DNA from 2 places in the Vibrio sp. T11.5 genome. Region 1 is predicted to be linked to the other one. Evidence: riboswitches for the same ligand, from Rfam matches in the RefSeq annotation. Region 1 holds a riboswitch; the other holds the start of a gene.
The links. Region 1 has a riboswitch for lysine ahead of lysC (lysine-sensitive aspartokinase 3). Riboswitches for the same ligand answer to the same signal wherever they lie in the genome.
Positions count from the first base shown of each region.

Region 2: linked by a shared signal. The riboswitch ahead of OH455_RS02010 (Na+/H+ antiporter NhaC family protein) and the one ahead of lysC (lysine-sensitive aspartokinase 3) in region 1 are both predicted to bind lysine.

Region 1 is NZ_JAPPTP010000014.1:25,363-40,766, reverse strand. It holds gene OH455_RS14755 (single-stranded DNA-binding protein) at 1-233, opposite strand, end outside; gene OH455_RS14750 (response regulator transcription factor) at 515-1,162, shown strand; gene galU (UTP--glucose-1-phosphate uridylyltransferase GalU) at 1,280-2,152, shown strand; gene uvrA (excinuclease ABC subunit UvrA) at 2,292-5,114, shown strand; gene OH455_RS14735 (PglL family O-oligosaccharyltransferase) at 5,179-6,942, shown strand; gene OH455_RS14730 (pyridoxal-phosphate-dependent aminotransferase family protein) at 6,997-8,118, opposite strand; lysine riboswitch at 8,338-8,515, shown strand; gene lysC (lysine-sensitive aspartokinase 3) at 8,606-9,958, shown strand; gene pmbA (metalloprotease PmbA) at 10,038-11,381, opposite strand; gene yjgA (ribosome biogenesis factor YjgA) at 11,490-12,017, shown strand; gene thiQ (thiamine ABC transporter ATP-binding protein) at 12,086-12,790, opposite strand; gene thiP (thiamine/thiamine pyrophosphate ABC transporter permease ThiP) at 12,774-14,378, opposite strand; gene thiB (thiamine ABC transporter substrate binding subunit) at 14,388-15,380, opposite strand.
Region 2 is NZ_JAPPTP010000001.1:417,718-433,121, forward strand. It holds gene alr (alanine racemase) at 1-101, opposite strand, end outside; gene OH455_RS01965 (methyl-accepting chemotaxis protein) at 174-1,805, opposite strand; gene hisIE (bifunctional phosphoribosyl-AMP cyclohydrolase/phosphoribosyl-ATP diphosphatase HisIE) at 2,090-2,725, opposite strand; gene hisF (imidazole glycerol phosphate synthase subunit HisF) at 2,722-3,495, opposite strand; gene hisA (1-(5-phosphoribosyl)-5-[(5-phosphoribosylamino)methylideneamino]imidazole-4-carboxamide isomerase) at 3,477-4,214, opposite strand; gene hisH (imidazole glycerol phosphate synthase subunit HisH) at 4,227-4,841, opposite strand; gene hisB (bifunctional histidinol-phosphatase/imidazoleglycerol-phosphate dehydratase HisB) at 4,868-5,941, opposite strand; gene hisC (histidinol-phosphate transaminase) at 6,010-7,050, opposite strand; gene hisD (histidinol dehydrogenase) at 7,063-8,355, opposite strand; gene hisG (ATP phosphoribosyltransferase) at 8,361-9,257, opposite strand; His leader region at 9,298-9,434, opposite strand; gene OH455_RS02010 (Na+/H+ antiporter NhaC family protein) at 9,609-11,210, opposite strand; lysine riboswitch at 11,324-11,506, opposite strand; gene OH455_RS02015 (H-NS family histone-like protein) at 12,119-12,520, shown strand; gene OH455_RS02020 (inosine/guanosine kinase) at 12,614-13,918, opposite strand; gene OH455_RS02025 (hypothetical protein) at 14,160-14,408, opposite strand; gene mnmA (tRNA 2-thiouridine(34) synthase MnmA) at 14,623-15,404, shown strand, end outside.

The sequences.
Region 1 (15,404 bases):
ACCTGAGAACCTTTACGCAGGTATTCACCAGCAACTTCTGCCAGCTTGCCAAACAGTGACACACGATGCCATTCTGTTTTCTCACGCTGTTCGCCAGTTGCTTTATCACGCCAGCTTTCAGACGTCGCAATCGTGATGTTTGCTACAGCGCCACCGCTTGGCATATAACGTACTTCCGGATCTGATCCCAGATTTCCGACTAAAATAACTTTGTTGACTCCACGGCTCGCCATGATTCGCTCCGTCTAATTTTTCTATTTACCTTAAAACAGCACATTAGGATAACACGCTTTACTCTTTGAACAAATTGCAATCCTCACCATGGGTTCACAAAGTCATGAACCCTATAGATAGCTGTATTATTTACGAGCAAATTCAATTCACTACGTGATTGATAGATTTAATAATTACCTACTAACATGAAACTATACGCAATCCTGTAAACATAATTCGCACTAGTCACATTTCTCCTTCAATCTGCAACTACTTGTAATGAAATCGAATGAAAACTCCGATGAGCAAAAATATCTATACCCGAACTATCTACTTTCTATGTGAAGATAAAAGCACAATTAACCCTCTTATCCGTCAGGTTGAGGAACAACTCCAGATCCAGATCCCCCGAATCGAGCCCGACGAATTAATGCTTGCCATGCAGCAGCATAAGCATAAGATTCTGATGATAGATCACAAGAACTATCAAACACTCAATAACCAGATCCGTGACCTTCCTCTCTCGAACAAAATGTTTGAAACCATCATTTTTAATGTAGAAAAAAGACTGAAAACAGACGACCTACTCTGCTTTGGCGACCTAAAAGCTCTTTTTTATCAAGAAGAATCAATTGAAGCGATTGCAAAAGGGTGTGGTGAAGTGATCAATGGTCAAAACTGGCTACCTCGAAAAGTGGCTGCTCAACTGCTGCATTACTATCGCCATGTAGTACTCAGCCAAACTGCTCCAGCCACCGTAGACTTAACTGCTAGAGAAATCCAGATTCTGCGATGTTTAAAAACCGGAGCATCCAACATACAAATTGCTGAAGATCTATTCATCAGTGAGTTCACTGTTAAATCTCATTTGTACCAAATCTTCAAGAAACTCTCGGTAAGGAATCGTGTCCAAGCCATTGCTTGGGCTAATCAACATATGCTGTCTTAAATATAATCCGATGCGCAAAAACTAACATTTTGTCTTTAACATTCATTATCCATTCACGCAAAAAGTGATAAGGTTGCGCCAGCTATAACAGATTAATTAAATATATAGGGTTTAAACATGATCAAAAAGTGCCTTTTCCCAGCGGCTGGCTATGGAACTCGCTTTCTCCCTGCGACCAAATCCATGCCTAAAGAAATGATGCCAGTCGTCAACAAACCGCTTATCGAATACGGTGTTGAAGAAGCTATTCAGGCGGGCATGGATGGCATGTGCATTGTCACTGGCCGCGGTAAGCACTCGATCATGGACCATTTCGACAAGAACTACGAATTGGAACATCAAATCAGCGGAACGAATAAAGAACAACTGTTGGTCGATATTCGTGACATTATCGAGAGCGCTAACTTTACTTATATTCGTCAGCGTGAAATGAAAGGACTAGGGCATGCAATTCTTACTGGCCGTGAGCTAGTCGGTGATGAACCGTTTGCTGTTGTGCTGGCCGACGACCTTTGTGTCAATGGACAGGAAGGAGTGTTAGCCCAGATGGTTGCCCTGTTTAAGCAATTCCGCTGCTCAATTGTCGCTGTTCAAGAAGTACCTGCCGACGAAACTCACAAGTATGGTGTGATTTCTGGTGAGATGATCAAAGACGACATCTATCGTGTGGATGATATGGTTGAAAAGCCGGAGCCTGGAACTGCACCAAGTAATCTGGCTATCATTGGTCGCTATATCTTGACGCCTGATATTTTCGAGCTCATCGAAAATACCGAGCCAGGTAAAGGTGGAGAAATTCAGATTACTGACGCTCTACTGAAACAGGCAAAGGCAGGTTGTGTTCTGGCCTATAAATTCAAAGGAAAACGCTTTGATTGCGGTAGCGTTGAAGGGTACATCGAAGCAACTAACTACTGTTTTGAGAACCTTTACCTAGCGGATAGCAAAAAGTCAGAACTGGATAAACAAAAAACGACAAAAGAAGCTTAATCGCTTTATGCTAGCCATGCTTCTAAGGCCGCTCAATAGAGCGGCCTTTTTGTTACTGTTTTTTTATCCAGTATTTTCTTTGAACATTTATTACTCTATGTAATACTTAGCCCACTTGTTTTTACATTGAGCGAGAACAATGGATAAGATCGAAGTTCGCGGCGCACGCACCCATAACTTAAAAAATGTGAACCTAACCATTCCACGAGATAAACTCATCGTGATTACAGGTTTATCCGGTTCAGGTAAATCATCACTTGCCTTCGACACCCTGTATGCGGAAGGTCAACGTCGTTATGTTGAATCCCTATCGGCCTACGCTCGCCAGTTTTTGTCTTTGATGGAAAAGCCCGATGTCGATCATATTGAAGGCTTATCACCAGCCATTTCCATTGAACAAAAATCAACGTCGCACAACCCTCGCTCGACCGTTGGTACCATTACTGAAGTGTATGACTACCTACGTCTATTGTACGCACGTGTTGGCGAGCCGCGTTGTCCTGAACATCATGTACCATTGACAGCTCAAACCATCTCACAAATGGTCGACAAAGTTTTGGAACTTCCTGAAGGATCCAAAATGATGCTCCTTGCGCCAATTGTTAAAGAGCGTAAAGGCGAGCACGTTAAAACATTAGAAAACCTTGCTGCACAAGGCTTTATTCGCGCTCGTATCGATGGTGAAACTTGCGACCTATCCGATCCACCAACCTTAGAATTGCATAAAAAACACACCATTGAAGTCGTAGTAGATCGCTTTAAAGTGCGCGATGATTTACAACAGAGGCTGGCGGAATCCTTTGAGACGACGCTCGAATTGTCCGGCGGAATTGCGGTCGTGGCTCCGATGGATGGAGATGGCGCAGAAGTGGTCTTCTCTGCTAACTTCGCCTGTCCACATTGTGGCTATAGCATGCAAGAACTAGAACCGAGGCTGTTCTCGTTCAATAATCCAGCAGGCGCCTGCCACACCTGTGATGGTCTTGGTGTACAACAGTATTTCGATCCAGATCGAGTGATTTTAGATGACTCTTTAAGTCTCGCCGAAGGGGCGATCCGTGGTTGGGATCAGAAAAACTATTATTACTTCCAAATGCTGTCATCTTTGGCAGAACACTATAATTTTGATCTAAAAGCGCCTTTTAAGTCCTTATCAAAGAAAATGCAAGATGTGGTACTTACAGGATCCGGACGTACAGAGATCGAGTTTAAGTACATCAATGATCGCGGCGATATTCGCGTCAAACGTCACCCATTTGAAGGCATACTCAATACCCTTGAGCGTCGCTATCGTGATACTGAGTCTAATGCCGTACGTGAAGATCTAGCTAAGTACATTTCAACTCGTACTTGCTCGAGCTGCGAAGGCAGTCGCTTGCGTTTAGAAGCTCGTAATGTATTTATAGGCGACACAACCTTACCTGAGATTGTTGAGCTCAGTATAGCAGATGCGTTGGGTTTCTTTGCCTCATTGGAGCTAGAAGGTCAGAGAGCGCAGATTGCCGAAAAAGTAATGAAGGAGATCAATGATCGTCTCCAATTTTTAGTCAATGTTGGCCTCAACTACCTCAACCTTTCTCGTAGCGCTGAAACCTTATCAGGGGGGGAAGCTCAGCGTATTAGACTCGCCAGCCAGATTGGTGCAGGTCTGGTCGGAGTAATGTACGTATTAGATGAACCTTCCATCGGACTTCATCAACGTGATAACGAGCGACTATTAAACACCCTAACTCACTTGCGTGATTTAGGTAATACGGTGCTGGTTGTAGAACATGATGAAGATGCGATTCGCATCGCCGATCACGTGATCGATATAGGCCCTGGAGCTGGTGTACATGGCGGTAGCGTGGTGGCAGAAGGGACCATGGAAGATATTATCGCCACTCCAGAGTCACTAACTGGCCAATACCTCAGCGGTACAAAAAAAATTGAAGTGCCTGCACAGCGTACCCCTATCAATAAAAAGAAAGTAGTCGAGTTGTTCGGCGCTACAGGTAACAATCTTAAAGATGTGACATTAACAATCCCAGTTGGTTTGTTCACCTGTGTGACAGGGGTTTCAGGTTCTGGTAAATCTACTCTGATCAACGATACTTTTTTCAAGATTGCACACACTCAGCTAAATGGTGCGACGACAGCCACTCCATCTCCTTATCAAAAAATTAAAGGTTTGGAGCATTTTGATAAGGTTATCGATATTGACCAAAGTCCAATAGGGCGCACGCCACGCTCTAACCCAGCCACTTATACAGGTATCTTTACACCGATCCGAGAGCTGTTTGCGGGAACGCAAGAAGCACGCTCTCGAGGTTATAAACCGGGTCGCTTCAGTTTCAACGTACGTGGAGGGCGATGTGAAGCTTGTCAGGGCGATGGGGTCATCAAAGTCGAGATGCACTTTCTACCAGACGTTTACGTGCCATGCGATGTGTGTAAAGGCAAACGCTACAACCGTGAAACTCTCGAAGTCCACTACAAAGGCAAGACCATTGATGAAGTACTGGGGATGACGGTTGAAGATGCACGAAACTTCTTCGATCCTGTACCCGTCATAGCACGTAAGCTGCAAACACTTATCGATGTTGGACTTTCTTATATTCGTCTTGGCCAAGCTGCGACCACCTTATCTGGGGGTGAAGCGCAACGTGTCAAACTGGCCCGAGAACTATCTAAGCGTGACACTGGTAAGACGCTCTATATTTTGGATGAGCCTACCACTGGCCTGCACTTCCATGATATTCAACAGTTACTTACGGTACTGCATCGACTACGTGATCACGGTAATACAGTGGTGGTCATCGAACATAACCTTGATGTGATTAAAACCTCAGACTGGATTGTCGATTTAGGCCCAGAAGGTGGTCAAGGTGGCGGTGAAATTATTGCTGAAGGAATACCAGAAGAAGTGGCCAAGGTAAAAGGCTCACATACCGCACGATTCCTCAAGTCTATGTTAATATAAAGAAAAGTAGTAAATTAAACAGACCATAACATGGTCTGTTTAATTTTGAAGGACGCAACAATCAATGGCAACCATCCATTTGGCAGGGACAAGTCTAGAGCCGCAAGCACCTAAACTACCGCTCATTAAGCCGTTTCTTGTTTCTATAGCGGTCGTATTTTTGCTCGCGATGCACATTTTCACCCCTAATCCGGGAGGTGCTGGGCTCGCGCTCTCTTTTAATACAACGACTTGGCTTGCAGTCAGTTTCTCTCTGGCAATAGGGTTGTATCAGACCGGAACCCAAGGTGTGATCAGATACAATAAGCTGACTATTGGGCTGTTTCTGTGCTGCGTATTGATCACAATCCCGATATTTTTCCCTTACTCAGACTTTTCCCTTTCTCAAGGTAAACTGCTTGGCTTATGGGCTGGTTACGGGCTGTTTTTTGTCCTTCAACAATTTCGCTTCAGCAACAAGCAGAAGCAACGTTTATTGTGGTTCATCACCATCTCGGTCTTTATGCAGGCGCTGTTTGGCTGGTTTCAATATTTACTCCTGCAGCCTGACAACTTGTTGGGTTACGATACAGTAAAGAATCGCCCTTATGGTATTTTTCAGCAGCCGAATGTCATGGCCAGCTTTCTCGCCACGGGATTGGCTCTGTCAGGCTACCTACTCACTCGCCACCCAAAGAAATACAACCGTCATCTCAGTGAAGTTTCGTTGCTGTACTTGATGCCAGTTGTGACGGTTCCATTACTCATTTTGATAGCGTCTCGCACTGGTTGGCTAGGGTCTTTTATGGCTGTCGTTTTACTCTTGCCTTACCTCTATCAATTCGCAACCAAAAAACGCTTTGGGGGCTGGCTTGCATCCATTTTACTCGGCCTATCAATTGGTGGTGGCATTAATATATTATCGGATGGAGAGTCTCTAGCGTCTAAACGGGCTAACCTAGAAAGCCCGAGACAATACACTTTTCCTCAAACACTCGATATGTTAGTTGAGAAGCCATTCACAGGCTACGGATACGGGCGATTTGAGCCAGAATATATCGTCTACACGGCGCGCCAACATCAGTTAAACCCTAACTATCATCCCGGTCTTGCTTCAATGGACCACCCTCACAATGAGCTGCTTTATTGGGGGGCAGAAGGAGGGTTGCTTCCAGTATTAGCTATCGTACTCGCAGCGGTGATGGTTTTAGTAAGGATCTACAATGTTAAAAAAGGTACTCGCCTCGCGATGTTTGCCTTATTTGTGCCAATAATCCTCCATAGTCAACTTGAATACCCTTTCTACCATTCAGCCATTCACTGGATAACCTTTGTGGTTCTGCTTTTCTGGATTGATCAACGCGCGCGCTCGTATCGTTTTGCGTCATTCAGCATTGTGACTAAAACACTGTTTCGAGTGATGAGTTTAGTCTTACCCATTGTAACCAGTTTCTACATGCTCACCGCGTTACACACTAACTATGTCCTCACTCAGTTTGAAACATCGCAGCCTAAAAATCCTGACTTACTCAAGCAAGTCAGTAATCCAATAGTTTGGAAAGATAGGTACGACTGGGATATTTATAGCACCTATCTCAATATTGGCCTTTATCGTCAGGAAGCGAAGTTCATCCAGCCATACATTGACTGGTCATTGAAAATTATTAAAGATAAACCAAGGCCCGCGTTTTATAACAATCTAATTCTTGCTTACCAAGGCTTAGGGGATAGTGAACGTGCCGAGCAAATTCGTAGAGAGGCGCAATACTTGTTCCCTGCTCGCGATTTCTCACAGGTGCAATACGTCGCTCCAGATATCGATGCACTCAAAGCAGACAATGAAAAGTAGCCGAATAAAAAGGCGACGCTTAAAGCGTCGCCTTTTTATTCTATTTTGTGGCAGTTACTGCGTGAGTGACTCTTCTAATGCTCTCAAACAGAGTGCAACATTTTCTGCACGAGCGCCGTAGCCCATAATGCCGATGCGCCATGTCTTACCCGCTAATGCCCCCAAACCGGCACCAATTTCGAGATTATAGTTTTCTAGCAAATGGTTACGAACCCCCGCGTCATCAACGCCTTGAGGAATATAGACTGCATTGAGCTGAGGTAAACGTGATTCTTCTTCAACAACAAACTCAAAACCCAACTTTTCGAGACCTAACTTCAACTTTTCATGCATGTCACTATGACGCTGCCAAGCATTCTCTAACCCTTCATTCTTTAGGATTAATAGCGACTCATGCAGCGCATAAAGGCTGTTTACAGGCGCTGTATGGTGGTAGCTACGTTTTCCTTCCCCGCTCCAATAGCCTAATACTAGACTTTGATCTAAAAACCAGCTTTGGACAGGTGTTTGCCTTGCCTGAATCTTCTCAATGGCTAGGGGGGAGAAGGTCACTGGCGATAAGCCAGGAACACAAGATAAACATTTCTGGCTGCCTGAATAGACCGCATCTAGCTGCCATTCATCGACTTTCAGTGGCACACCACCTAAAGAAGTCACCGCATCAACAATCGTTAGCACACCGTGCGCCTTTGCAAGTTTACCCAATGCTTCTGCATCGCTGCATGCGCCTGTCGATGTTTCTGCGTGAACGAATGACAGGACCTTTGCATCTGAATGCTCTTTCAATGCCTGCTCGACTTTATCGACCGAGACAGGAGTACCCCATTCATCATCAACAACTACTGCAACACCACCCGCTCGAACTACATTTTCGCGCATGCGCTCGCCAAACACACCATTGCGACAAACGATCACCTTCTCACCCGGTTCAATCAGGTTAACAAAACAGGTTTCCATACCTGCACTGCCCGGCGCTGAAACGGCAATAGTGAATTCATTTTCAGTTTGAAAAGCGTATTTGAGTAGCTGTTTTAGTTCATCCATCATTTTGATGAACAAAGGGTCAAGGTGACCAACGGTAGGGCGACTCAAAGCCTGCAAAACTTGAGGAGAAATATCCGAAGGGCCAGGGCCCATAAGAATACGGTGAGGGGGGATAAAGCTTTGAATCGTCATTGTTCACTCCTTGATATCGGTCTGCTTTTACTTTATTTGTCTTTACATTAAAACAAATCGACACCAGCAGCAATTGGACGAAAGTTGCCAGGTAAAACCACTGTCACAAGTTTGTTAATTAATAAACCGATTAAAGTGACACTTTCCCGTTGACAAAGCTCAAATAAAAACGTTCAATGCAGTTTGTATGGTGAATTTTTATGCCGCCATATGAATGCATTTTGCAGAAGAGGAGCACTACCCAGGTAGGTGTTTTGTGGAGCCACAACTCCGATACAAATCACTGAGGGGGAGTAGTGCCGAGGTAGATCAACGTTGTGGTTTTGATCTGTCGGTTGACTTGGGTTGACTCCCATCAACTGTCATCAGCTCAGTCTGGTGAAGAGCTTCTGAGGTAAACCTTACACAATAAAACCTCTCTATACGCTCAATCTCTCTTCAAGCAAGGATTACTTATTTACTTTCAGGAAGTTGTGGGAGAAATGCCGTGGGCAATTTTAACGTTGCTAAATTTGGTGGAACCAGTGTTGCTAACTTTGAAGCCATGAGTCGCTGTGCTGCGATCATTGAACAGAACCCAAACACAAAGTTAGTCGTCAGTAGCGCCTGTTCAGGTGTGACAAACTTATTAGTCGAGCTCGCGAACGGAGTTCAAGATCAGACAGAACGCAGTGTGATTCTAACCAAACTCGCCAGTATTCATGATGCGGTACTCAATCAACTAGAAGATGCGACTCAAGCGGCCAACGAGGTCTACTCCATTCTAGATACCGTCACAAGTTTGGCAGAAGCCGCCTCGATTCAGTCAAGTACCAAGCTGACCGATCACCTTGTTGCCTGTGGTGAGTTGATGTCTACACATCTGCTGGCCCAGTTAATGAAGGAACGTGGCATCAATGCGGTACGCTTTGATATTCGTGAAGTACTACGCACAGATGACAATTTTGGTAAAGCAGAACCGGAACTGGCCACCATTCGTCAACAAGCGCACACTTCACTTATCCCGTTATGCCAACAACAGGTTGTGGTAACTCAAGGTTTTATTGGCGCCGATGCAGATGGCAATACCACGACACTGGGTCGAGGTGGTAGCGATTACAGTGCCGCACTTATTGCAGAAGCAGTTGAAGCTCAGGGACTTGAAATTTGGACCGATGTACCGGGAATTTATACCACTGACCCACGTATTGCCTCAAAAGCCTCTCCTATCTCAGAGATCAGCTTCAGTGAAGCCTCTGAAATGGCTAATTTTGGCGCTAAGATCCTTCACCCTTCGACGCTGATCCCTGCTCTACGCCATGATATCCCGGTGTTTGTCGGTTCATCAAAGCAACCTGAAAAAGGCGGAACTTGGATTCGCCATCAAGTCGAGAGCTCACCTCTTTTCCGAGCTTTGGCTTTACGATGCAATCAGACCATGGTGACGCTGCGCAGCGCACAGATGTTCCACGCTTACGGCTTTCTCGCCAAGGTATTTGAAATTCTGGCGAAGCACAAGATTTCGGTGGATTTGATTACCACTTCAGAGATCAGTGTCAGTCTAACGCTTGACCAAACCGACACATCTGGCGGTGCCCCTCAGTTACCAGAAGCCGCACGTCTTGAGCTGGAAGAGCTGTGCACCGTTGAAGTGGAACATAACCTGTGTCTGGTCGCGCTGATTGGCAACAACATGAGTGAGAGCAAAGGTTATGCAAAACAAGTATTTGGCACACTAGAAGAGTTTAACTTGAGAATGATCTGCTATGGTGCAAGCCCACACAACCTGTGTTTCTTGGTTGGTGAAGCCGATGCAAAATTAGCGATTCAGAAGCTGCACACTGAATTGTTTGAGAAGTGATAATAAAGCAGAGAACAAAAGAGGGTTGGCGCTAAAACGCCAACCCTTTTAATTTATACTAGTGATAAAACCGAGTATATTACTCACCGGCGACTTTCATAGATTCAATCAGAATCGAACCTGTCTGTATTTGCGATCGGGTTTCAACATCATTCCCTACCGCGACAATCTGATCAAACATGTCTTTCAGGTTACTGGCGATGGTCACTTCAGAAACAGGATATTGGATCTGGCCATTTTCCACCCAGAAGCCAGCCGCGCCTCGAGAGTAATCACCGGTGACGATATTCACGCCCTGTCCCATCACTTCAGTGACAAGGAAGCCCGTTCCCAGTTCTTTAAGCATCTGCTCAAAGTCTTGCCCCGTCGATTGAACGAACCAGTTATGAATGCCACCTGCGTGACCCGTTGGCGTCATGTCCATTTTACGCGCGGCATAGCTGGTCAATAGATATGTCGCGAGCACACCATCGGTAATGATTTCACGATCTTGGGTTGTAACACCTTCACTATCAAATGGGCTCGACGCTAAGCCGCGTAGTAAATGCGGTTTTTCAGCAACATTAAACCAATCTGGAAGTACCTTTTGGCCGAGATGATCAAGTAAGAATGATGACTTGCGATACAGGTTACCACCACTGATTGCCATCACTAGGTGTCCAAGTAAACCTGTTGCCACATCAGCTGCGAACATTACAGGATATTGACCTGTTTTCAGCTTTTGCGCATCAAGTCGACTGATGGTTTTCTCCGCCGCTTTCAAGCCGACTGACTCAGGTGTCCAAAGATCATCTTTATGGCGTGCGACTGTATAGCTATAGTCACGCTCCATAACACCACTTTCGCCCTGACCAATCACACAACAACTGGTACTGTGGCGACTGGAGGCATAGCTAGCAAGCAAACCGTGACTGTTGCCATAAACCTTCAAACCATAATGGCTGTCGTAACTCGCACCATCGCTTTGTTTGATTTTGTCACTGAAAGATAACGCTTTTTGCTCAGCAGCAATCGCAATCTCGGCAGCATGATCTGGGTCTGGTGTATCAGGGTGAAACAAATCAAGATCAGGAATTTCTTTTACCATCAGCTCTTTAGGAGCTGGGCCTGAGCATGGATCTTCTGAAGTGTAATTGGCAATATCAAGTGCTGCCATCACCGTCTGTTGAATGGCTTTCTCACTGAGATCGGAGGTAGACGCACTGCCTTTGCGCTGACCACGGTAAACGGTAATACCTAAAGCGCCATCGCTGTTAAATTCAACGTTTTCCACCTCACACATACGTGTTGATACACTCAGGCCAGTGGTTTTAGTGATCGCGACTTCAGCGCCATCGGATTTTTCCGCGGCCATTTCCAGTGCTTTCGCAACGGCGGCCTCAAGCTCAACACGTTGCTGAGCGACTTGCTGTCTTACGTCCATATCTTCTTCATGCTTAAGGTCTGTTGTCCCTAGAATAACAAGAATTTCGCTTTCTCCCCATGATTCTTGTTAAAATAGAGAAATAGATGTTCAAATTAAGGCAGAAAGATGGCCCGTAAGAATCAAAAAGCGCCATGGGAAGAAGAAGAGGAAATCATTTGGGTCAGCAAAACCGAAATGAAGCGTGACATGGAAGAGTTACAAAAACTGGGTGAAGAACTCGCCAGTCTAAAACCTTCGGTGTTAGAAAAATTCCCGTTAAGTGAGGACCTTGCCGAGGCAATTAAAGATGCACAACGCTTTAAAAATGAAGCACGTCGTCGCCAGTTGCAATACATTGGTAAGCTGATGCGTTTCGAAGATCCTGAACCACTTCAAGCGGCACTAGACAAAGTACGTAACAAGCACTCTCAAGCGACTGCTGCACTGCACAAGCTGGAACAGCTGCGTGATCGCGTCGTTGAAGAAGGCGATGACGCCATTGCGGATGTAGTGGATCTATACCCACAAGCGGATCGCCAGCGTTTACGCCAATTAGCACGTCAGGCAGCAAAAGAGAAGAAAGCGGGTAAGCCAGCTAAAGCGTTCCGTGAAATATTCCAAGTGCTAAAAGAGCTCAACGACGAAGAGATTTAAGCAAGCCGCTTTAGATAAAAATGGGCTGATGTAGATACACCAGCCCATTTTTTTGCTCTTAGGGAAAGTTATTCGCCCGCTTTAACAAACCCACTGAGTACAGCATGGCTATGTTGCTGGGTTAAAAGTTCAATCGTTTCAGCAACCGCCACCTTTCCTTGGTCAACAAAAGCAAAATGCGAGGCAATAGCTTTAGCGTCGCTGATATGGTGAGTCACCATCACCACAGTAATGTTACGCTCTGCGGCTAACTGCTTGACCAGCCCGAGCATCTCTTCACGCAATACCGGATCAAGCGCAGAGAAAGGTTCATCAAGCAGCCAGATAGGGTGAGGCTGAACAAAACAACGGGCCAATGCGACACGCTGACGCTGTCCACCCGATAATTGTTCAGGTAAACGATCCAAATATTCCTCGATACCGACCTGAATCGCGGCTTGTTCCACCTGACTGGCTTGCTCAGAATTAAGTTTCAATCCAGGGTTCAGCCCCAATCCAATATTTTCGCGCACGGTGAGATGGGCAAACAGGTTATGCTCCTGAAATAGCATCGCAAAAGGACGCTGGTGAGGCTCTTTGCCCACAACTTCTGATTCATCAGCTTTAATACTGCCACTTTCAGGTTCGATAAAACCCGCAACCAAGGCCAGTAACGTTGATTTCCCCGCCCCACTCGGCCCCATCAATGCGACCAGACTTCCATGCTCAATATCTAAATCAAAATGGAATAGATCCTGATGGTAATAGTAACGAACATCATTGAGGGTCAGCATAAGTCACCTTGGCGTTTGCCTTAAACAGGGTTTCAATCAGTACAAAACAGCCAACACTGAGCAGTAACAAAGTCACTGACACTACAGCAGCTGCATCCATCTGATAACTGCCCAGCAATTGGAAAAGATACAACGGCAGCGTGCGGAACTCCTGACTGCCAAACAGGGCAATTGCACTTAAGTCTCCCACCGCAAACATGAAACTGATCGCGAAAGCATGTGCCATTGGCTTTCTCAGTGCTCGCCATTCAACAACGCGAAAGCGCTGCCAACCTTTGATACCTAAGCTTGCGCATAGGTATTGGTATTGCTGTTCGATCTGCAGCATCGGTTGTGACAAGGTTTTGATCACGTAAGGCAAGCCCATCAACGCATTCACCGCAACCACAATAAAAAACGCCAGACTAAACACATCAGTAAAAGACCGCAATAGCAAAAATAATCCTGTAGAAATCACCAAGCCGGGAGTGACAAGAATGATCGTACCCAATAGCTCAATCTGATCCGCACGATGACTTCTTGCGTTCAGTCGCAATCGACGGCTGGTCAACAATATTGCAATCCCTGCCGAGAGTGCAATACTGCTCGCCAATGTTGCTACTTTGAGCGACGACCATAACGCCAGCCAAAATCGTTGGTCAGTAAACACCGATAAGGCTTCTGAGTTGATGCCACTGAGCACCACCATCAGTAAAGGTGGCAGCACCAATAGCATGCTCAGGCCAATCCAGATCCAATCCCAGCTATATGACCAGATGGAGTCCTTTACCATATAAAGGTTGTGACTTGGCGCGCCTGAACTCACAGCCACAGGTTTGGTCAAACGTTGCACCGCCAACGCCATAATGCCACACAATAGCATCTGCCATAACGCGAGCAATGCCCCTGCCTGCAAGTCAAAATCAAATTTGATCGCTTGATAAATCGCCAGCTCTATCGTGGTCGATTTCGGCCCGCCACCGAGTGCCATGACCGTCGCAAAACTGGTAAAACACAGCATAAACACCAAACCACACACGTGCGGCAACTGCTGACGTAAGCGAGGCCATTCGACCCACTTAAATTTATGCCAATGGCCCATACCTAGATGCGCACACAGTTTATGCTGCTCAGCCGGAATAGACTCCAATGACTGTAATAACAGGCGCGTCGCATAAGGCAGGTTGAAAAACACGTGCGCCAGTAAAATGCCGTTCAGACCATAAATTGAAAAAGGCAGCCTAGAATCAAACCATTTAAATGCTGACGACAACAAACCGCTATTGCCATAAATCGCCAGCAAGCCAAACACCCCAACCAATACAGGCAGCACCAATGTTGTGGCAAACAACTTAAGCAATAATGACTTACCAGGAAAGTTACGCCGAGATAAAGCATGCGCTAAAGGAACCGCTAAACCAACACTGAGCAGAGTCGACAGAAACGATTGGTAAAAGCTGAACTTGGTCACATACCGATAGTAAGGGTCTGACCAAACCTGAGCGATATTCAGGGATGGGGCCGCAACTAATAAAGCACCGAGAGCAGAAACAACAAAGGCCGAGATAGCTATCGCGACCCAGAGTCCCAATTGTGGAATACTACGCAAAGCGTCTCCTTAAAAGGTTAAGGCACTTTGCCACTCACGTATCCAAGCTTTTCGGTTTTGGGCTACTTCTTCTGCGCTAAAACTCAATGCTTTTTCAGGTACCGTCAGTGTCTCAAAACCTTCAGGCAATGCGACTTCTGTCACTGGGTACATCCAGTTACCCATTGGCATCAAAGACTGAAAATCATCGCTAAGGATAAACGTCATAAATTCATCGGCTAACTTTTCGTTTTTCGATGCTTTGACTTTAGCCGCAACTTCAACCTGAGTGTAATGGCCTTCAGAAAAGTCAGCCGCTGCGTATTGGCTGTCGCTTTCTGCGATCAGGTGATATGCCGGTGAGGTGGTGTAAGACAACACCATGTCTGACTCACCTTCAAGGAACATAGAGTAAGCCTCAGACCAACCTTTCGTGACAGTGACGGTTTTCTTAGCCAGTAGCTTCCAAGCGGGTACAACATCATCACCATAAACAGATTTCATCCACAACATCAGACCTTGACCCGGTGTTGAGGTGCGTGGATCCTGATAAATCACTTTCAGATCATTCCGAGATTCCACCAGTTCTTTAAGACTCTTTGGTGGATTGGTTAGCTTTTCTTTGTTGTAAACAAACGCAAAGTACCCGAAGTCATACGGCACAAAAGTACTGTCTTCCCAACCATTGGGCAATTTTACTGATTTGGTATCGACATTATGCTCAGCAAGCAAACCTGTTTTCTGTGCTTCCGCCATTAGATTGTTGTCCAAACCTAACACAATATCCGCTTTGCTGTTGTCCCCTTCGAGACGCAGGCGGTTAAGAATAGAGACACCATCATCAAGAGCAACAAAATTGACATCACAACCGCAATGCGCTTCAAAAGCGGCTGCCACTTTCGGGCCGGGGCCCCAATCCGCGGCAAAAGAATCGTAGGTATAAACGGTAAGGGTGTTATCTGCTGCCAATGCAGAAAAAGATGTCAGTGTGGTAACGGCGATGGTGCTTAAAGTGGTTTTCACTGCTCGCTCTCTCCTTGGTTGAGC
Region 2 (15,404 bases), on a different contig from region 1:
ACAGGGTGAGTTAACGAACTGGGCGCAGCTAGCGTATTGACTGACGGGGTCAACACAGCCGTCGCCACAGCCATAGACAACAAAGATTTTTTTATTAGCATAGGTCCTCAAATGCACAAATTGAGACAATGATTGAATGAGCCCTGATAGTTCAGGGCTTTAGTGAATTGGCATTAATTCAGATTGAAACGAGTCATGACTTTTTGAAGGGAATGTGAAAGCTGTGTAAGCTCACGACATGCTTGAGAAGTTTGCTCTGCGCCTTGGGCAACCTCTTCTGATGACATGTGAATACTTTCAATATTTCGATTTAGCTCTTCAGCAACGGAATCTTGTTGATTACAGGCTGTCGCAATTTGAGTGCTCATATCAGAAATATCTGAGATGGTGGACTCTATTTCAGTCATGATCACTTCAGAATGAGTGCCTTGTTCGACGCATTTAGATATCGACGAAATCGAATCATTGGTGGTCGACTTGGCTTCTTTGGTTAGTGATTGTAATTGCTGAATGATCTCGGCGATTTCGCTGGTTGACTCTTGAGTTCTTCCTGCAAGTGTTCTCACCTCTGAGGCCACAACTGCAAAACCGCGTCCATGTTCACCCGCTCTCGCCGCCTCAATGGCCGCGTTGAGTGCAAGAAGATTGGTTTGTTCCGCAATATCACGAATTACATCAACGATCATAGTGATTTGATTCGATTGCTCTTCAAGCTCAGTCACTTTCTTGCCAGCTTCTTGCATAATGTCTGAAACGTTTTCAATCTCAGCCACCATGGTTTTGATGTTTTCAACACCCTGTCTAGAACGAAGATTAGCGGAATTAGCGCGCTCAGCAGAATCGTCAGTATTGCGTGCGACATCCGCAACTGCCGCTTTCATTTCTGTCATTGCAGTCGCAACTTGAGTCACTTGTAACTGCTGAGAAGTCATACCCGATGCAGATGTCTCCGAGACTTGTGTCATTTCTTCTGCCGCGCTGCCAAGTTGCGTTACCGCTGCAATCACACTGTGAATAACATCACGCAGATCGTCCTGCATTTTACTGGTTGCATCGGCAAGTGTACCCAGTTCATCATGACCAATGGCTTTGCGGTCGATAGAATGAGAAAGATCACCTTTCGCGATTGCGTTCGCTTGTTTCACGACTAAGTTCAATGGACCACAAATCAAACGAGTCAATACAATCGTCACTGCGATCATAATACAAAGGATCGTCAGGTTACTGATAATACTGGACACATTGAGGTCATTAACTGACTTAAGTATGTGAGTTTTATTGCTATCCATCGCTTGCTTTAAGATTTTAACAAGCTTGGAAAGTTCATTGTCTAAACTTATAAACTCTGGCAGAGAGTTGGCCAAGATTGGATGAGCGGCCGCTTTATCATTCGCTAACATAGCTTGGTTGTAGCGATCCATGATCTTCAGGTAATCACGCCACTCACGCATTAGCTTGTTAAAAGTCTGTTCTTCTTCACCAGGCCAAAGCGTTTTACTGTAAGCATCAAGCTTGCGCGCAATCTGTTCCCTTTCTTGAATATTACTGGCAATTTTCTCAGCCACTTTGCCACTATTCTCAAAGGTATAGGCAACAAACTGAGACCTGCGCCAACGAGATATATCATCACGAATGGCATCTACTCGCTCCATCGCTGGAAGAGTATCATCAGTGTAGTTAAGCAACTCTGACTTGATGTTTTTGAGCTCGACCGATAAGTAGATACCAAAGACGATGTTAATCAAAGCAATGATAGAAAAAGTGAACGATATCTTTTTCGGGATTGATAAATTCTTAATAAACATGGGTGATACACCTAAAATAATGCTGTTTTGGCAACCAAAATAACATCCATTAACCGTACAAAAATCACACTTTCCATTGCAAAATCCGGCAAAATGTATCACAAGCGAGAATCAATTAATATAAAAATCAATACATCGGATGAGTTGTCAATAGGCAGAAGAAATACAAATGAGCAAAATATCGTTGCATGTCTTTACGGCAGGGAACACAAAAAAGCCGTGACGACTTGTCACGGCTTCTTTGATTTGTAATAGGTAAAATGTCTGCTGCAGTAGAAAAGTAGTTAGCGATGACGCTCCTTGAGCTTATTGATCACGTCATTTATTGATAACCCTTGGTCTTGCAACAAGACCATTAAGTGATAAACCAAGTCGGCTGATTCACATACTAGCTCCGCCTTATCACCCGACGTCGCCGCAAGTGCGACTTCAACGCCTTCTTCGCCCACTTTCTGCGAAATACGCTTGGTGCCACGGGAATAAAGGTTGGCAGTATAAGAAGAATCAGGGTCGGCAATCTTGCGGGCAGCCAATAGTTGCTCAAGTTGATGAAGCCACACCATTTGCGACTCCTCTTGTGGGTCGACATCCCAGCAAGTGGAGTTGCCCAAGTGACACGTAGGACCAATGGGATTCACTTTCACTAGTAGCGTGTCGTTATCGCAATCTAGCTGCATGTTCACCAATTGCAATACGTTGCCTGAGGTTTCACCTTTAGTCCACAAACGCTGCTTAGTACGAGAGAAAAACGTCACTTGACCTGTTTCACCTGTTTTCGCTAGTGCGTCTTGATTCATGTAACCCATCATCAGCACTTGGCTCGACTGGAAATCTTGCACAATGGCAGGTACTAGGCCATCCACCTTGTCCCAGTTGATGCGCTCAGCTAAAGAACTTACTTCGGCGGTGTTTACACTCATAGTCGCACCTCAATACCTTGTTGTTTCAAATACTGCTTTAGTTCACCAATATTGATGACTTGTTTGTGAAACACCGATGCGGCAAGCGCCCCATCGACATTTGCTTTTTGGTAAGCTTCTGCAAAGTGCTCCATCGCCCCTGCTCCGCCAGATGCAATCAGCGGCACATTACACACTTCACGCACCATGTTCAGTTGTTCGATGTCGTAACCGTTACGCACGCCGTCTTGGTTCATCATGTTCAATACGATTTCACCTGCGCCACGTTTCTGAACTTCTTGTACCCAATCGCGCGTTTCCCATTGGGTCGCTTTGGTGCGTTCTTCATCGCCAGTAAACTGGTACACCTGATACTTGCCGGTCTCTTGGTCGTAGTATGAGTCGATGCCAACCACGATACATTGAACGCCAAATTTATCCGCAAGGTCAGTAATCAGCTGCGGGCGTGCCAATGCTGGTGAGTTGATAGACACCTTGTCTGCACCGAACTCAAGAATACGCGCTGCGTCTTCAGCTGACTTAATGCCACCAGCGACACAGAAAGGAATATCGATCACTTCTGCAACGCGAGCCACCCAGCTTTTATCAACCACACGGCCATCGCTTGAAGCGGTAATGTCGTAAAACACCAGCTCGTCTGCGCCTTCTTCAGCATAACGCTGAGCCAGAGGAACGATGTCGCCAATGATTTCGTGGTTGCGGAACTGAACGCCCTTCACCACTTGTCCATCACGTACATCTAGACATGGAATTATTCGCTTAGCCAACATGCAAATGCCTCCTCTGCTGTGAACTTGCCATCAAGTAGTGCGCGACCAACAATTACTCCAGCGACGCCAGAACCTTTCAGCGCTTCAATATCCGCTAATGAGCCAATGCCACCTGATGATTGGAATTGCACTTGTGGGTATTGTTTGCATAGGTCTATATATAGCTCAACGTTTGAGCCTTCTAGCGTACCGTCACGAGAAATATCAGTACAAAGCACATGCTGTAAGCCAACGGTTAGGTAATCATTAATCAGAGCTTCGATAGTCACGCCTGAGTCTTCTTGCCAACCAGAGATCGCTACCTTACGAGTACCGTCTTGAGCGATGTTGATATCTAGCGCGAGAACAATTTTTTCCGCGCCGTATTTTTCCATCCAACCTTTTACTAGTTCAGGTCGCTTTACCGCTGTCGAGCCAACAACAACGCGCTGAGCACCTGCTTCGAGTAGATCGACAACGTCTTGTTCTGTACGTACACCACCACCGATTTGGATATTCGCTGGAGTGCTCGCAAGTAGCTTGGCAATCAAATCAAGTTGGCGCGCTGTCGTGTCTTTCGCGCCCGTTAGATCGACTAAATGCAACCAATTAGCACCGGCTTGGTGATACAAGTTGAACTGTTCTGCTGGGTCGACTTTGTACTCGGTTACTTGGCCGTAATCACCTTGATAAAGGCGAACCACCTGTCCTTCAATTAAATCAAGAGCTGGAATAATCACACTAAATCCCTTTTATAATTCTAAGAAGTTTTGAATAAGCTTTGCGCCCGCTTTTGAAGAACGCTCAGGGTGGAATTGCACACCGTAGTAGTTACCGCTTTGCACTGCAGCCGTGAATGGTTTTTCGTATTCACATTCTGCAATCGTGTACTCGCCAACAGGCATGGCAAAGCTATGTACGAAATAGAAGTACTCGCCTTCTTCAATCCCTTTGAATAGTGGGTTGCCCGTTTTAGCTGAGACAGTGTTCCACCCCATGTGGGGCAGTGGTAAGTCACCGGTTTGAAGCAGCTTCACTTCACCATCACAAAGTCCAAGGCACTCAACTAGCTCATCCGCTTTTTGCCCTTTTTCTTGAGATACTTTGCCTAACAGTTGCATTCCTAAACAGATACCTAACAGCGGCTTTTCCACCTGTTTTACCAAGCTAATTAGACCTCGCTCTTCGAGATTCTTCATCGCTTCACTTGCTGTCCCTACACCCGGTAGGAATAGCTTGTCAGCCGATAATACAACTTGTGGCTCTTTTGAAATTGTTACTTCATAGCCTAGGCGTTCAATGGCAAACTTCACCGAAGAAACGTTGGCACAACCAGTATCGATAATAACAACTTTCTGTTCTGTCACTGCTTTTCTCCTTACTAGCGCTAGCCTTAAAGCACGCCTTTACTACTTGGTAGCTCAGTACCTTCTACTTTGATTGCTTGACGCAGAGTACGACCAAACGCTTTAAATAGACTCTCAATGATGTGGTGATCATTGTCGCCAGCAGAAGACAAGTGCAGTGTGCACGCTAGGGTGTCAGTTAGAGAACGGAAGAAGTGAACCACCATCTCGGTTGAAAGGTCACCCACTTGCTCACGGCTGAACTTCGCGTCGAACTTAAGGTAAGGACGCCCTGACAGGTCTAGAGCACATTGTGCCAAACACTCATCCATTGGCAGGCTAAAGCCAAATCGGCCAATACCACGTTTATCACCTAGCGCTTCTTTAAGCGCTTGGCCCAACGCAAGTGCGGTGTCTTCCACAGAGTGATGATCATCAATGTGTAGGTCGCCCTCCACTTTACACACCATCTTAAATCCACCGTGTGTTGCGATTTGATCAAGCATATGGTCAAAGAAGCCTAGGCCCGTAGAAATATCATTACCGCCTTGGTCATCAAGATTTACCGCGACTTTAATGTCAGTTTCTTTCGTCGTACGGACCACTTCAGCGACGCGAGCTTTCACCGTCAGATCTTTCAGGATCTGTTTCCAACCCATGGTTTCTGGGTTGTACTGAATGCCGCGAATCGCCATGTTTTCTGCAAGTTGAAGATCAGTTTGACGATCGCCAATCACAACAGAGTTTTGGAAGTCCACTTTGCCACCTTGAAGGTACTCTTTCACCATGCCTAATTTAGGCTTGCGGCATGAGCAGTTATCTTCTTCAAAGTGAGGGCAAATCAGGACGTCATCGAACGTCACACCTTGAGATTCGAAGATTTCCATCATCATATCGTGCGGTGCATCAAAGTCTGCTTGTGGGTAGCTCTCGGTACCCAAACCATCTTGGTTAGTGACCATCACTAGGCGGTATCCTGCGTCCTGCAACGACAACAGGCTTGGGATAACAAATGGCTCTAGCTTTAGCTTATCTAGGCGGTCTACTTGAAAATCAACCGGCGGCTCAACAATTAAGGTGCCATCACGGTCAATAAAAAGGATTTTTTGTTGTTTGCTCACTCGAACTTCCTTATTGCTAATCTTTGGCGCCCCCACTTGTCAGCGAAGGCAATTAATTTTGTCTCTACTTATGAGTAGTAGTTTCTAACAAATCCGAGTGTTTTTTCGCACTCGTCACGGTTACCGACACTGATACGCACGCAGTTCTCAATTGGCGTGTTACGCAAGATAATGCCTGTCTCCCAAGCGGCTTTGAAAAGATCATCGCCATCTGGGAATTTCACCAATAGGTAGTTTCCCCACCCTTCAAACACTTCCAAACCCGGAATCATTGAAAGACCAACTTGCAAGTAAGCACGGTTTGCATTCAGATCGAGAACTTGGAACTTCGTTCGCGCTAGGCCTGCTTCAGAAAGCGCTTGGGTAGCAATTTCCGCCACTGGAACCGGTACTGGGTATGGTGCGATCACTTTCAGAAGTACATTAATCAGCTCTTCGTTCGCAAGCGTAAATCCACACCGCAGACCAGCAAGCGCAAAAGCTTTCGACAGAGTGCGCAGAATCGCAAGATTCGGGTACTGCGCCAGTAGGTCTACCGTTGACGCTTCCGGACAAAAATCGATGTACGCTTCATCCATCACCACGATTGCACGGTCTTTTGTCATCTCAAGCAGAGACACAATATCTTCACGCTTAACCAAGTTACCTGTTGGGTTGTTTGGCGAACATACAAAAACCAGTTTCACGTTATCTAGATTGGCTTCGATACCTGCAAGATCTAGTTGCCAATCTGACGTTAGCGGCACAGTTTTACGCTCTACACCGATGGTTTCTGCACTGATGGCGTACATGCCGTAAGTCGGTGGGCAGTAAAGAATCTCATCTTCACCCGGCTCACAGAAAGCACGGATCAGTAGTTCAATACCTTCATCCGCACCGCGAGATGTTAGTGCTTGCTCTGGTTTGACACCTGCATAGGCTGCGTAAGCAGAAATCAGTTCTTTAGGCTGGCATTCGCTGTAACGATTAAGACGAGCAAAGTCTGTTTTGTATTCATTATTAAATGGCGACTCGTTGGCATTTAGCCACACATCACCTGTACCACCGATACGACGAGCCGATAAATAAGGGGTCAGCTTTTGAACCTGTTTGCGCGCTAGCTTTTCCATCTCAATATCCTCTTACTTAGCTGCCAATTTTTCTACACGGATAGTCACTGCTCGTTTGTGTGCATCCAAGCCTTCCGCTTCTGCCATGGTGACCACGGTTGGTGCTAAACCTTTGAGACCGTCAGCAGACAGCTCTTGAACCGTCATACGTTTCGAAAAGTCCGCTAAGCCTAAGCTTGAATACGTACGTGTGTAACCGTAAGTAGGAAGAACGTGGTTGGTGCCCGATGCGTAATCACCTGCTGATTCAGGCGACCAATCACCTAAGAAAATCGATCCCGCGTTATCTAGCAGCGGTAGAAGCTCGCGTGGATTCTTTGTCTGAACAATTAAGTGCTCAGGACCGTAATAATTCGAGATGGAAACCGATTGAGTAAGAGACTCGGCAATGATGATCAAGCTTGAAGCCAATGCTTGCTCGGCGATGTCCGCGCGAGATAGATCCTTAAGCTGACGTTGAACCGCATCCGTCACTTGATCTGCAATAACAGGCGAAGGAGTCACAAGTACCACTTGAGAATCAGGACCGTGCTCCGCTTGGCTTAGCAAATCAGCAGCGATAAAGTCAGGATCCGCAGTGTCATCGGCCAACACCAGCACTTCAGATGGGCCTGCTGGCATATCAATCGCCGCACCGCGGAAATCATTGCTTACCTGACGTTTTGCTTCCGTCACATAAGCGTTACCTGGGCCAAAGATCTTATCAACTTTGGATACCGTCTCTGTACCATAAGCCATCGCAGCAACTGCTTGACCACCACCGACGTTGTACACTTCATCAATACCACACAGTTGCGCGACATAAAGGATCTCGTCTGCGATTGGCGGTGGAGAACACAACACCACTTTACGACAGCCCGCAATTTTGGCAGGAACGCCGAGCATCAAAACCGTCGAAGGCAATGGCGCACTCCCGCCCGGAATGTACAAACCCACTTTTTGAATCGGGCGCGTTACTTGCTCACAAAGCACACCCGGTTGAGTCTCTACTTTGATTCGCTGTGGCTTCTGTGCTTTATGAAACTTCGAGATGTTTGCATAAGCTTGCTCAAGCGCATCTTTCATCTTTTCAGAAAGGCGAGCAGACGCTTCATCAATTTCTTGTGCTGAGACACGAATGGATTCCGGCTTCACACCGTCAAACTTCTCAGTCAGTTCCAATAATGCAGCATCACCCTCTTTACGAACATTTGCGATTACTTCAGAAACCGCAGCCGTGATGTTTGCGCCCTCTGCGATTGCCGGACGCTCTAGAATCGATTCTTGCTGCGTTTCACTCAGCGATTGCCATACGACGGTTCTCATTGCAATTACTCCATCATTTTCTCAATGGGTAGGACAAGAATTGAGCTCGCACCCAGTTCTTTTAGCTGTTCCATGGTTTCCCAGAACAGGTTTTCAGTACTAACCAAATGAACCGCAACTTTTTGCTTGTCAGCAGATAGAGGTAATACCGTTGGGTCTTCTGCGCCAGGAAGCAATGCTTTGATTTGGTCTAGCTTCTCAGCTGGTGCGTGTAGCATGATGTACTTCGACTCTTTTGCTTGCTGTACGCCTTGCATGCGAGTCAACAGTTTTTCGATTAGTGCTACTTTATCTGCATCGAATTCACCGGTGCGTTGAATCAGCGTCGCTTTTGACTTGAAGATAATCTCAGCTTCTTTTAAGCCATTCGCTTCTAGCGTCGCACCTGTAGAAACCAAATCTGCGATGGCGTCGGCAAGACCCGCGCGAGGGGCAACTTCTACAGAACCGGTCAGCATACAGGTAGAAAATGGAACACCTTGTTGATCCATGTAAGCTTTAAGCAATTGTGGGTAGGTAGTAGCAATTCGTTTGCCTGCTAAATCCTGAGGACCGTTGTATTCTTCATCTTTGTCGATAGCGATAGATAAACGGCAACCACCGAAATCGAGACGACGAAGTGGAACAAATTCACATGGCTCGCCAAGCGCCTTACGATCAAGACGAACTTCTTCAAGTTCATTTTCACCAATAAAGCCAAGGTCAACAACACCATCCATAATTAGACCAGGAATGTCGTCATCACGGACTAACAGCAGATCAATAGGCATGTTCAGCGAGTGAACGACCAGACGTTCCCCCATGATGTTGAATTTTACGCCGCACTTTTTAAGCAGTTCTTGGCATTCTTTGCTTAGGCGACCTTTTTTTTGGATTGCGATTCTTAGGCGTTGTGTTTGCATTGCTGTTATCCCTGTGCAAATTAATTTTTAAATCGTTAAAACTAAAAAACCCTCGGAAGAATTGGTCTCCCGAGGGTTCTGAATCTTGTAGTTTGCGATTTCTGCCTCCGGGAGTTTCCTATCTCCCGGGTATGCGTACATCTCCCGAAAGACTAGACTGGGTGATGATGGTGATGAATGTTCATTACAAAATTACGCATACTTATAAGCTCTTCAGTTCGCTTGCTTGGTAACCACACTAACTAAGGCAAATCCATTTTTCAACTAAAAATTGAAGATTTTTTCAATTTGTATAAGACAAATAAAAAGGGAGCAAAAGCTCCCTTCAAAATTCTTTTATCGTTCAGCTCATTAAACGTTTTGACAGCTTGCCATCTTCGCTTTTGAAAGAATCGATAGCAAAACACAAACGCCAACAAAAGCAACCGCCGAAACAGCGAAAGAAATGCCTACTGATGCGGTCATACCCAATGTGATGAAACCAATACAAGAGACAGCCGCGACTGATAATGCATAAGGCAGCTGAGTCGCTACGTGATCAATATGGTTACAACGTGCCCCCGTTGAAGAGAGAATTGTCGTATCTGAAATTGGTGAACAGTGATCTCCAAATACTGAGCCTGCCAACACAGCACTTAGCATAGGCAGCATCAAAGCAAGATCTGTGGCACCTGCCATATCACCAGCAATTGGCAGCATAATACCAAACGTACCCCATGATGTACCGGTAGAGAAAGCCATAAGACCAGATAGCAAGAACAGGATAACAGGTAGCCAATCAGGATTGATATTGCCTTGTGCTAATGTCGATAGGTATTTACCCGTGTTCATATCGCCGATAACAGAACCAATAGTCCAAGCAAAAATAAGGATCAAAATGGCACTAAACATCGATTTGGCACCAATCCAAAGAGTACGCGTTATTTCGCTAAATGCGATGCCCTGCTTAAGCACCGTAAACAGAGCTACAGCCAACCCGACAAGACCACCATAGATCAACGAAGTGCCTACATCTGTGTTCTCAAATGCACCGAGAACATTAAAGGCTTTGTCATCTGCGGCTAATGCCTGTCCGCCTGTATATAGCATTGAAGCAATAGTTGCGACAATCAGGAATACAATCGGTAGAACTAAGTCGGAAACTTTACCGCCTTCACTTTCCTGAATATCCAATTCTTCATTGATATCATGCGCTTCCTGAGAGTCGTCAGCTTGTTCTTTATCAAAGCCGTGTCCCTGAGATGCTGCAATTTCATGGTTGCGCATCTTACCAATATCAAGACCAAACCAAGCCACTGCAAATACCATTAGCAAAGCGAAAACAGCGTAAAAGTTCATTGGGATAAGACGTACATAAGCACCAAGTGCTGAATACTCAGTAATACCATGGGATACCAAAATACCAGCGATAATCGTCATGATGTAAGCCCCCCAACTAGAGGCTGGCATGATCACGCACATAGGTGCTGCTGTTGAGTCTAAGATGTAGGCCAACTTAGCGCGGGATACATAAAAACGGTCTGTAACAGGTCGAGAAATCGCGCCAACGGCTAGGCTGTTAAAATAGTCATCAACAAAAATGAATACGCCTAGAAAAGCGGCCAGTAACTTGGAGCCACGCTTACTTTTCACTCGTGATTGGGCCCACTCAGCAAAAGCGCGAGTCCCCCCTGACAAGGTTAACAACGCTGTCATCATGCCCAGTAAGAGTAAGAAACCAACAATACTCATGTTCCAAGTATTAATACCGCCATCTTCGATAAAGACGCTTGATACCGTTGAACCGACGTAGCTGAGCGTACTCCCCATAGAATAATCATTGAGAAGGATAGCGCCCAGCGTGATACCTACGCCCAGAGACACCAGCACACGACGGGTAATAATTGCTAGACTCAGAGCCACCAGTGGTGGTAACAAAGAGATAGGAGATGATGCAAAATCAATTAAATTCATGATCTTCAAAAACCAGTAATAAATGGTTAGAGATCTACTGCAGACAGATTGGAGGAAAAGTTTCCATACAATCAAGTTGAACCAAGCGAAAGGGAAGCGAAAGCTTCACCCAGCCCTACAGTAGCGCTCCATAGTTTTACAAAATTATAGACTATGGCAGTGTTACCCCTTTCGAGTGTAACCCCAGCAAGCATCTTTGATTTGATTACTCACTTCGGCAAAATAACCTTTCACATTTGTTCATTGGCATCACCCCAACAAGTGCTACTGATCTATCTCGCGCCTCTACCGCGATTGTTGGTGTTTAAAACTGTCATTAACAAAATCTTACAACAATTTAACCAACCTATCGCATTAGGTGGCGCCCATTGTACTCATCTAAAGCCCTATTTCAATACATCATGCCAAAAATTCCAGCCTCTATATTGTCATCTCAACATGCTGAAGGTTTCTTAGCTATTGCATAAAGTTCAACTAATATCATAGCCAAACTGTCACAAGTGGCACTCATTATTCATAATTTAACTTGCGAATACTGATTTATACGTCTAAATCTAGGTATTAAGCTCTAAAAACGAAAACTCTAGAGAAAAACTCGTGAATTGATGAAGATTTGTTACTATCTTGATAATTAGCTGACAAAAGGATAATTCAAATTATTTTGATACTGTAAAACAAAATACCTGTTTACGTATGAAACTTATTCGCTATAAGTATTGTCAAAATCACAAATCTCCCGATATTTTATGCAACAAGAATTGGTTGATTAATTAGAAAGGTCTCATTATTCAAATGACCTAACGATTAATTAATAATTTTTTATAACAATTTAACCAGAAAATATTGTATTGCGAATAATACGGGTTTAATATTTATTTTATCGGCTCCTTAAATAAGTGGGAATTTACATGTCGGAACTAACTAAAACTCTATTAAACATTCGTAGTCTACGCGCATTCGCACGTGACTTAACTCTGGAACAACTAGAGGAAGCTCTAGACAAATTATCAACCGTTGTCGGTGAACGCAAAGAAGCAGCAGAACGCGAAGCTCAAGCGGCACAAGAAGCCAAGTTGGCAGATATTGCAGAACAAATTAAACAACTTGGTCTAGATAAGGACATGGTTATTTCTGCGCTTGCCGGTGAAGCAGCAGGTAAAGCAAAACCTAAGCGTGCACCTCGCCCAGCAAAATACAAATATCTGGACAATACTGGTGCTGAAAAGACTTGGACAGGTCAAGGTCGAACTCCTTCAGTAATCCAAGAACAGCTAGACGCTGGTAAGTCACTAGACGACTTCCTAATCTAATCCGGCTGAATTTATAAAACGCTAGCTGCTAGCGTTTTAACGCTCAATAAAAAGCCTCGCTATAGCGAGGCTTTTATATAATTAATACCCTAACTAACGTTCCCAGTATGCCTCTTCTAGGCTGTCTTCTCGCTCAGGTAAACCTCGAGACAAGCGCGGGGAGTGCTGAACTAACACTTCATAGCTGGCACGATTTGAATATTTGCATACTTGGGAGAAAGAAGAATATGTCAGGTACGCATGAGCATGCTTACTCGAGTTAGGCACATTTTCTTTATGGTATTTATTCGCAGCCATATCGTGTAACAGCGCTGATAATGCAGCGTCACCAGCACCATTGGTATTTTTAATCTTTTCTGGCCCACCCATATAAGGAGATATATGTGAGTATACTTTAATTGGATTATCACAGGCCCATCTTGCAGCTGGACGACTAAACTCATATCGGTTGAATTCAGCAATGCTTCCAGGAAGTAACGGCAGAGAAGTTTGACGCTTAGCGGCTTCTTCCGTGTAACCCGCCATAAACAAACCTACAGGGCCCGCAGTACATAGCACTAGGTCGACCCATTCTAGCGTTTTATCTGACGCCGCTAATGGATCAGATTCGCCCGTTAACGCCTCTGCCTCGTCTTCATTCATAGCCACAACACTCACGTGGTCACGTAAAAAGTTTTGCCAAAATACCGGATCATCCTGAATAACGAATTTGGTTCCAAGTGTGAGCACGACAGGAACATTATACTTCTTCGCATATTCAATCGCTTTCATCGTAGCTTCTGGCATTGGGTCACCTTCTTTACAGCGGACCAAATAAGCCGTAAGCACTAAAGCAGAAGCATTTTCAAAAATCTTCTCTGGAATGCTATTCGGATGCAGCTGATTCATCTGACCTTCGCTAATGGCAAAAGTGCGCTCACCATCATCAGAAATCAGAGCAAAACAGCGACCAATAGCACCATCAACACCCTGTAAATAGTTCAGGTCCATTCGACTGGAAGTGTTACACAAATAGCGGAAACCATAGCTACCAATCTTAATATCTTGACTCATGACACCCAAAAGTGTTGAGCGGTCATCAGCAAGAACAGAATAGTTGTGAAGAGTATTACCAATAGTACCACCCGCATATTCATTGGTAATCAGTCCATTTTCCTTCAGCTCGTTGTACAGCGCTTCCGCGGTCACATCGTCAATAACGAGTGAGTGACCTTTACTCAACTGATATTTCTCAATGAGTTCCGTGCTGACTTTCGCTTCAATATCAACCAAAGTCTGGTCAATACCGATAATATGCGTGCTGGACATTTTCTTGCTCTCTTGAGATTGACTCACTAAAGGGTCGCGCGCATGGACAGGAAAATAGTGCTTGGACTTTCGTTGGCCTGGAAACTTCATAACAAAATATTCTGAGATAAGGGGTCAAAAGATGCCGGATTCTACCGCGCACTATCTAACGCGGCAATAACCGGAATTATAGCAAACGTTTGCGGGGGAAATTAAAATTCTATCTCTTGATAGGTAATAAACAGGAAGCACTTAATGTACAAATAATTTTAAATAGGAAACCACTAAGGTTTGACGAGCCACGCCGCGATTTAACAAGCCAACTGATGACCAGTTGGCATGGGGTTACCGCTTATTCACCTTCCATAAAACTGATATCTGGCAAACGGTCAAGGTGTTCTGAATAACGTTTGAGATTAAACTCACCTTCGTTTTTCATTACATCGAAGATCTCAATAGAGACAGCACATGCCATCATCGCGACAGCCTCGTCTCGCGGCGTTCCCGTCATCATCAAACGCATCAAAGTTTCTTTTACTTTTAGCGGCTCACCATCTTCCAGCTGATTCTCAACAATTTCAATCAGCTCTGCTTCCGCCATGAATTGACTATCATCACTCACGTTTTGTACCTTAGTTCACTTGAATTTTGCCAACTATGCCACATATAGCCTGTCTGTAGTGAAAATTCGCAGATTAAGATCGTGAACGAGTAAAATTGCGGCAAAATTGAAGTGTGAGTTCGATCTCGGAACTGTCACCTCGAAACGCTTTCTGTTAAAATCTGCCTCCAGTTAAATTTTGTGGTGTTTAGTAATGTCTGAGAACTGTACTGACAACAGTAAAAAGAAAGTTATCGTCGGCATGTCCGGTGGTGTGGATTCATCCGTTTCCGCGTATCTCCTAAAGCAGCAGGGCTATCAGGTTGAAGGCCTGTTCATGAAGAATTGGGAAGAAGACGATAACGAAGAATACTGTACAGCTGCAGAAGACTTAGCTGATGCTCAAGCTGTTTGCGATAAATTGGGTATACACCTCCACACCATCAACTTTGCCGCCGAATACTGGGACAATGTATTTGAATATTTTTTGGCGGAATACAAAGCTGGTCGCACACCGAATCCTGACATCCTTTGTAACAAAGAAATCAAGTTCAAAGCTTTCCTTGAATTTGCAGATGAAGTTCTCGATGCAGATTACATTGCGATGGGTCATTATGTTCGACGTACTTTCCCTGAGAATAGTGACAAGCCGCAAATGTTGCGTGGCCTAGACGGCAACAAAGATCAAAGCTATTTCTTGTATACATTGAGCAGTGAACAGATCGCTCGCAGCTTATTCCCTGTTGGAGAGCTGGAAAAACCTGAAGTGCGCCGAATCGCCGAAGAGCAAGATCTAATTACCGCGAAGAAAAAAGATTCGACGGGCATATGCTTCATTGGTGAACGTAAGTTTACTGACTTCCTATCTCGTTACTTGCCAGCACAACCGGGCAAGATTGAGACACCTGAAGGCAAAGTGATCGGTGAGCATCAAGGTTTGATGTATCACACATTAGGGCAACGTAAAGGTTTACATATAGGCGGTCAGAAAGGCGG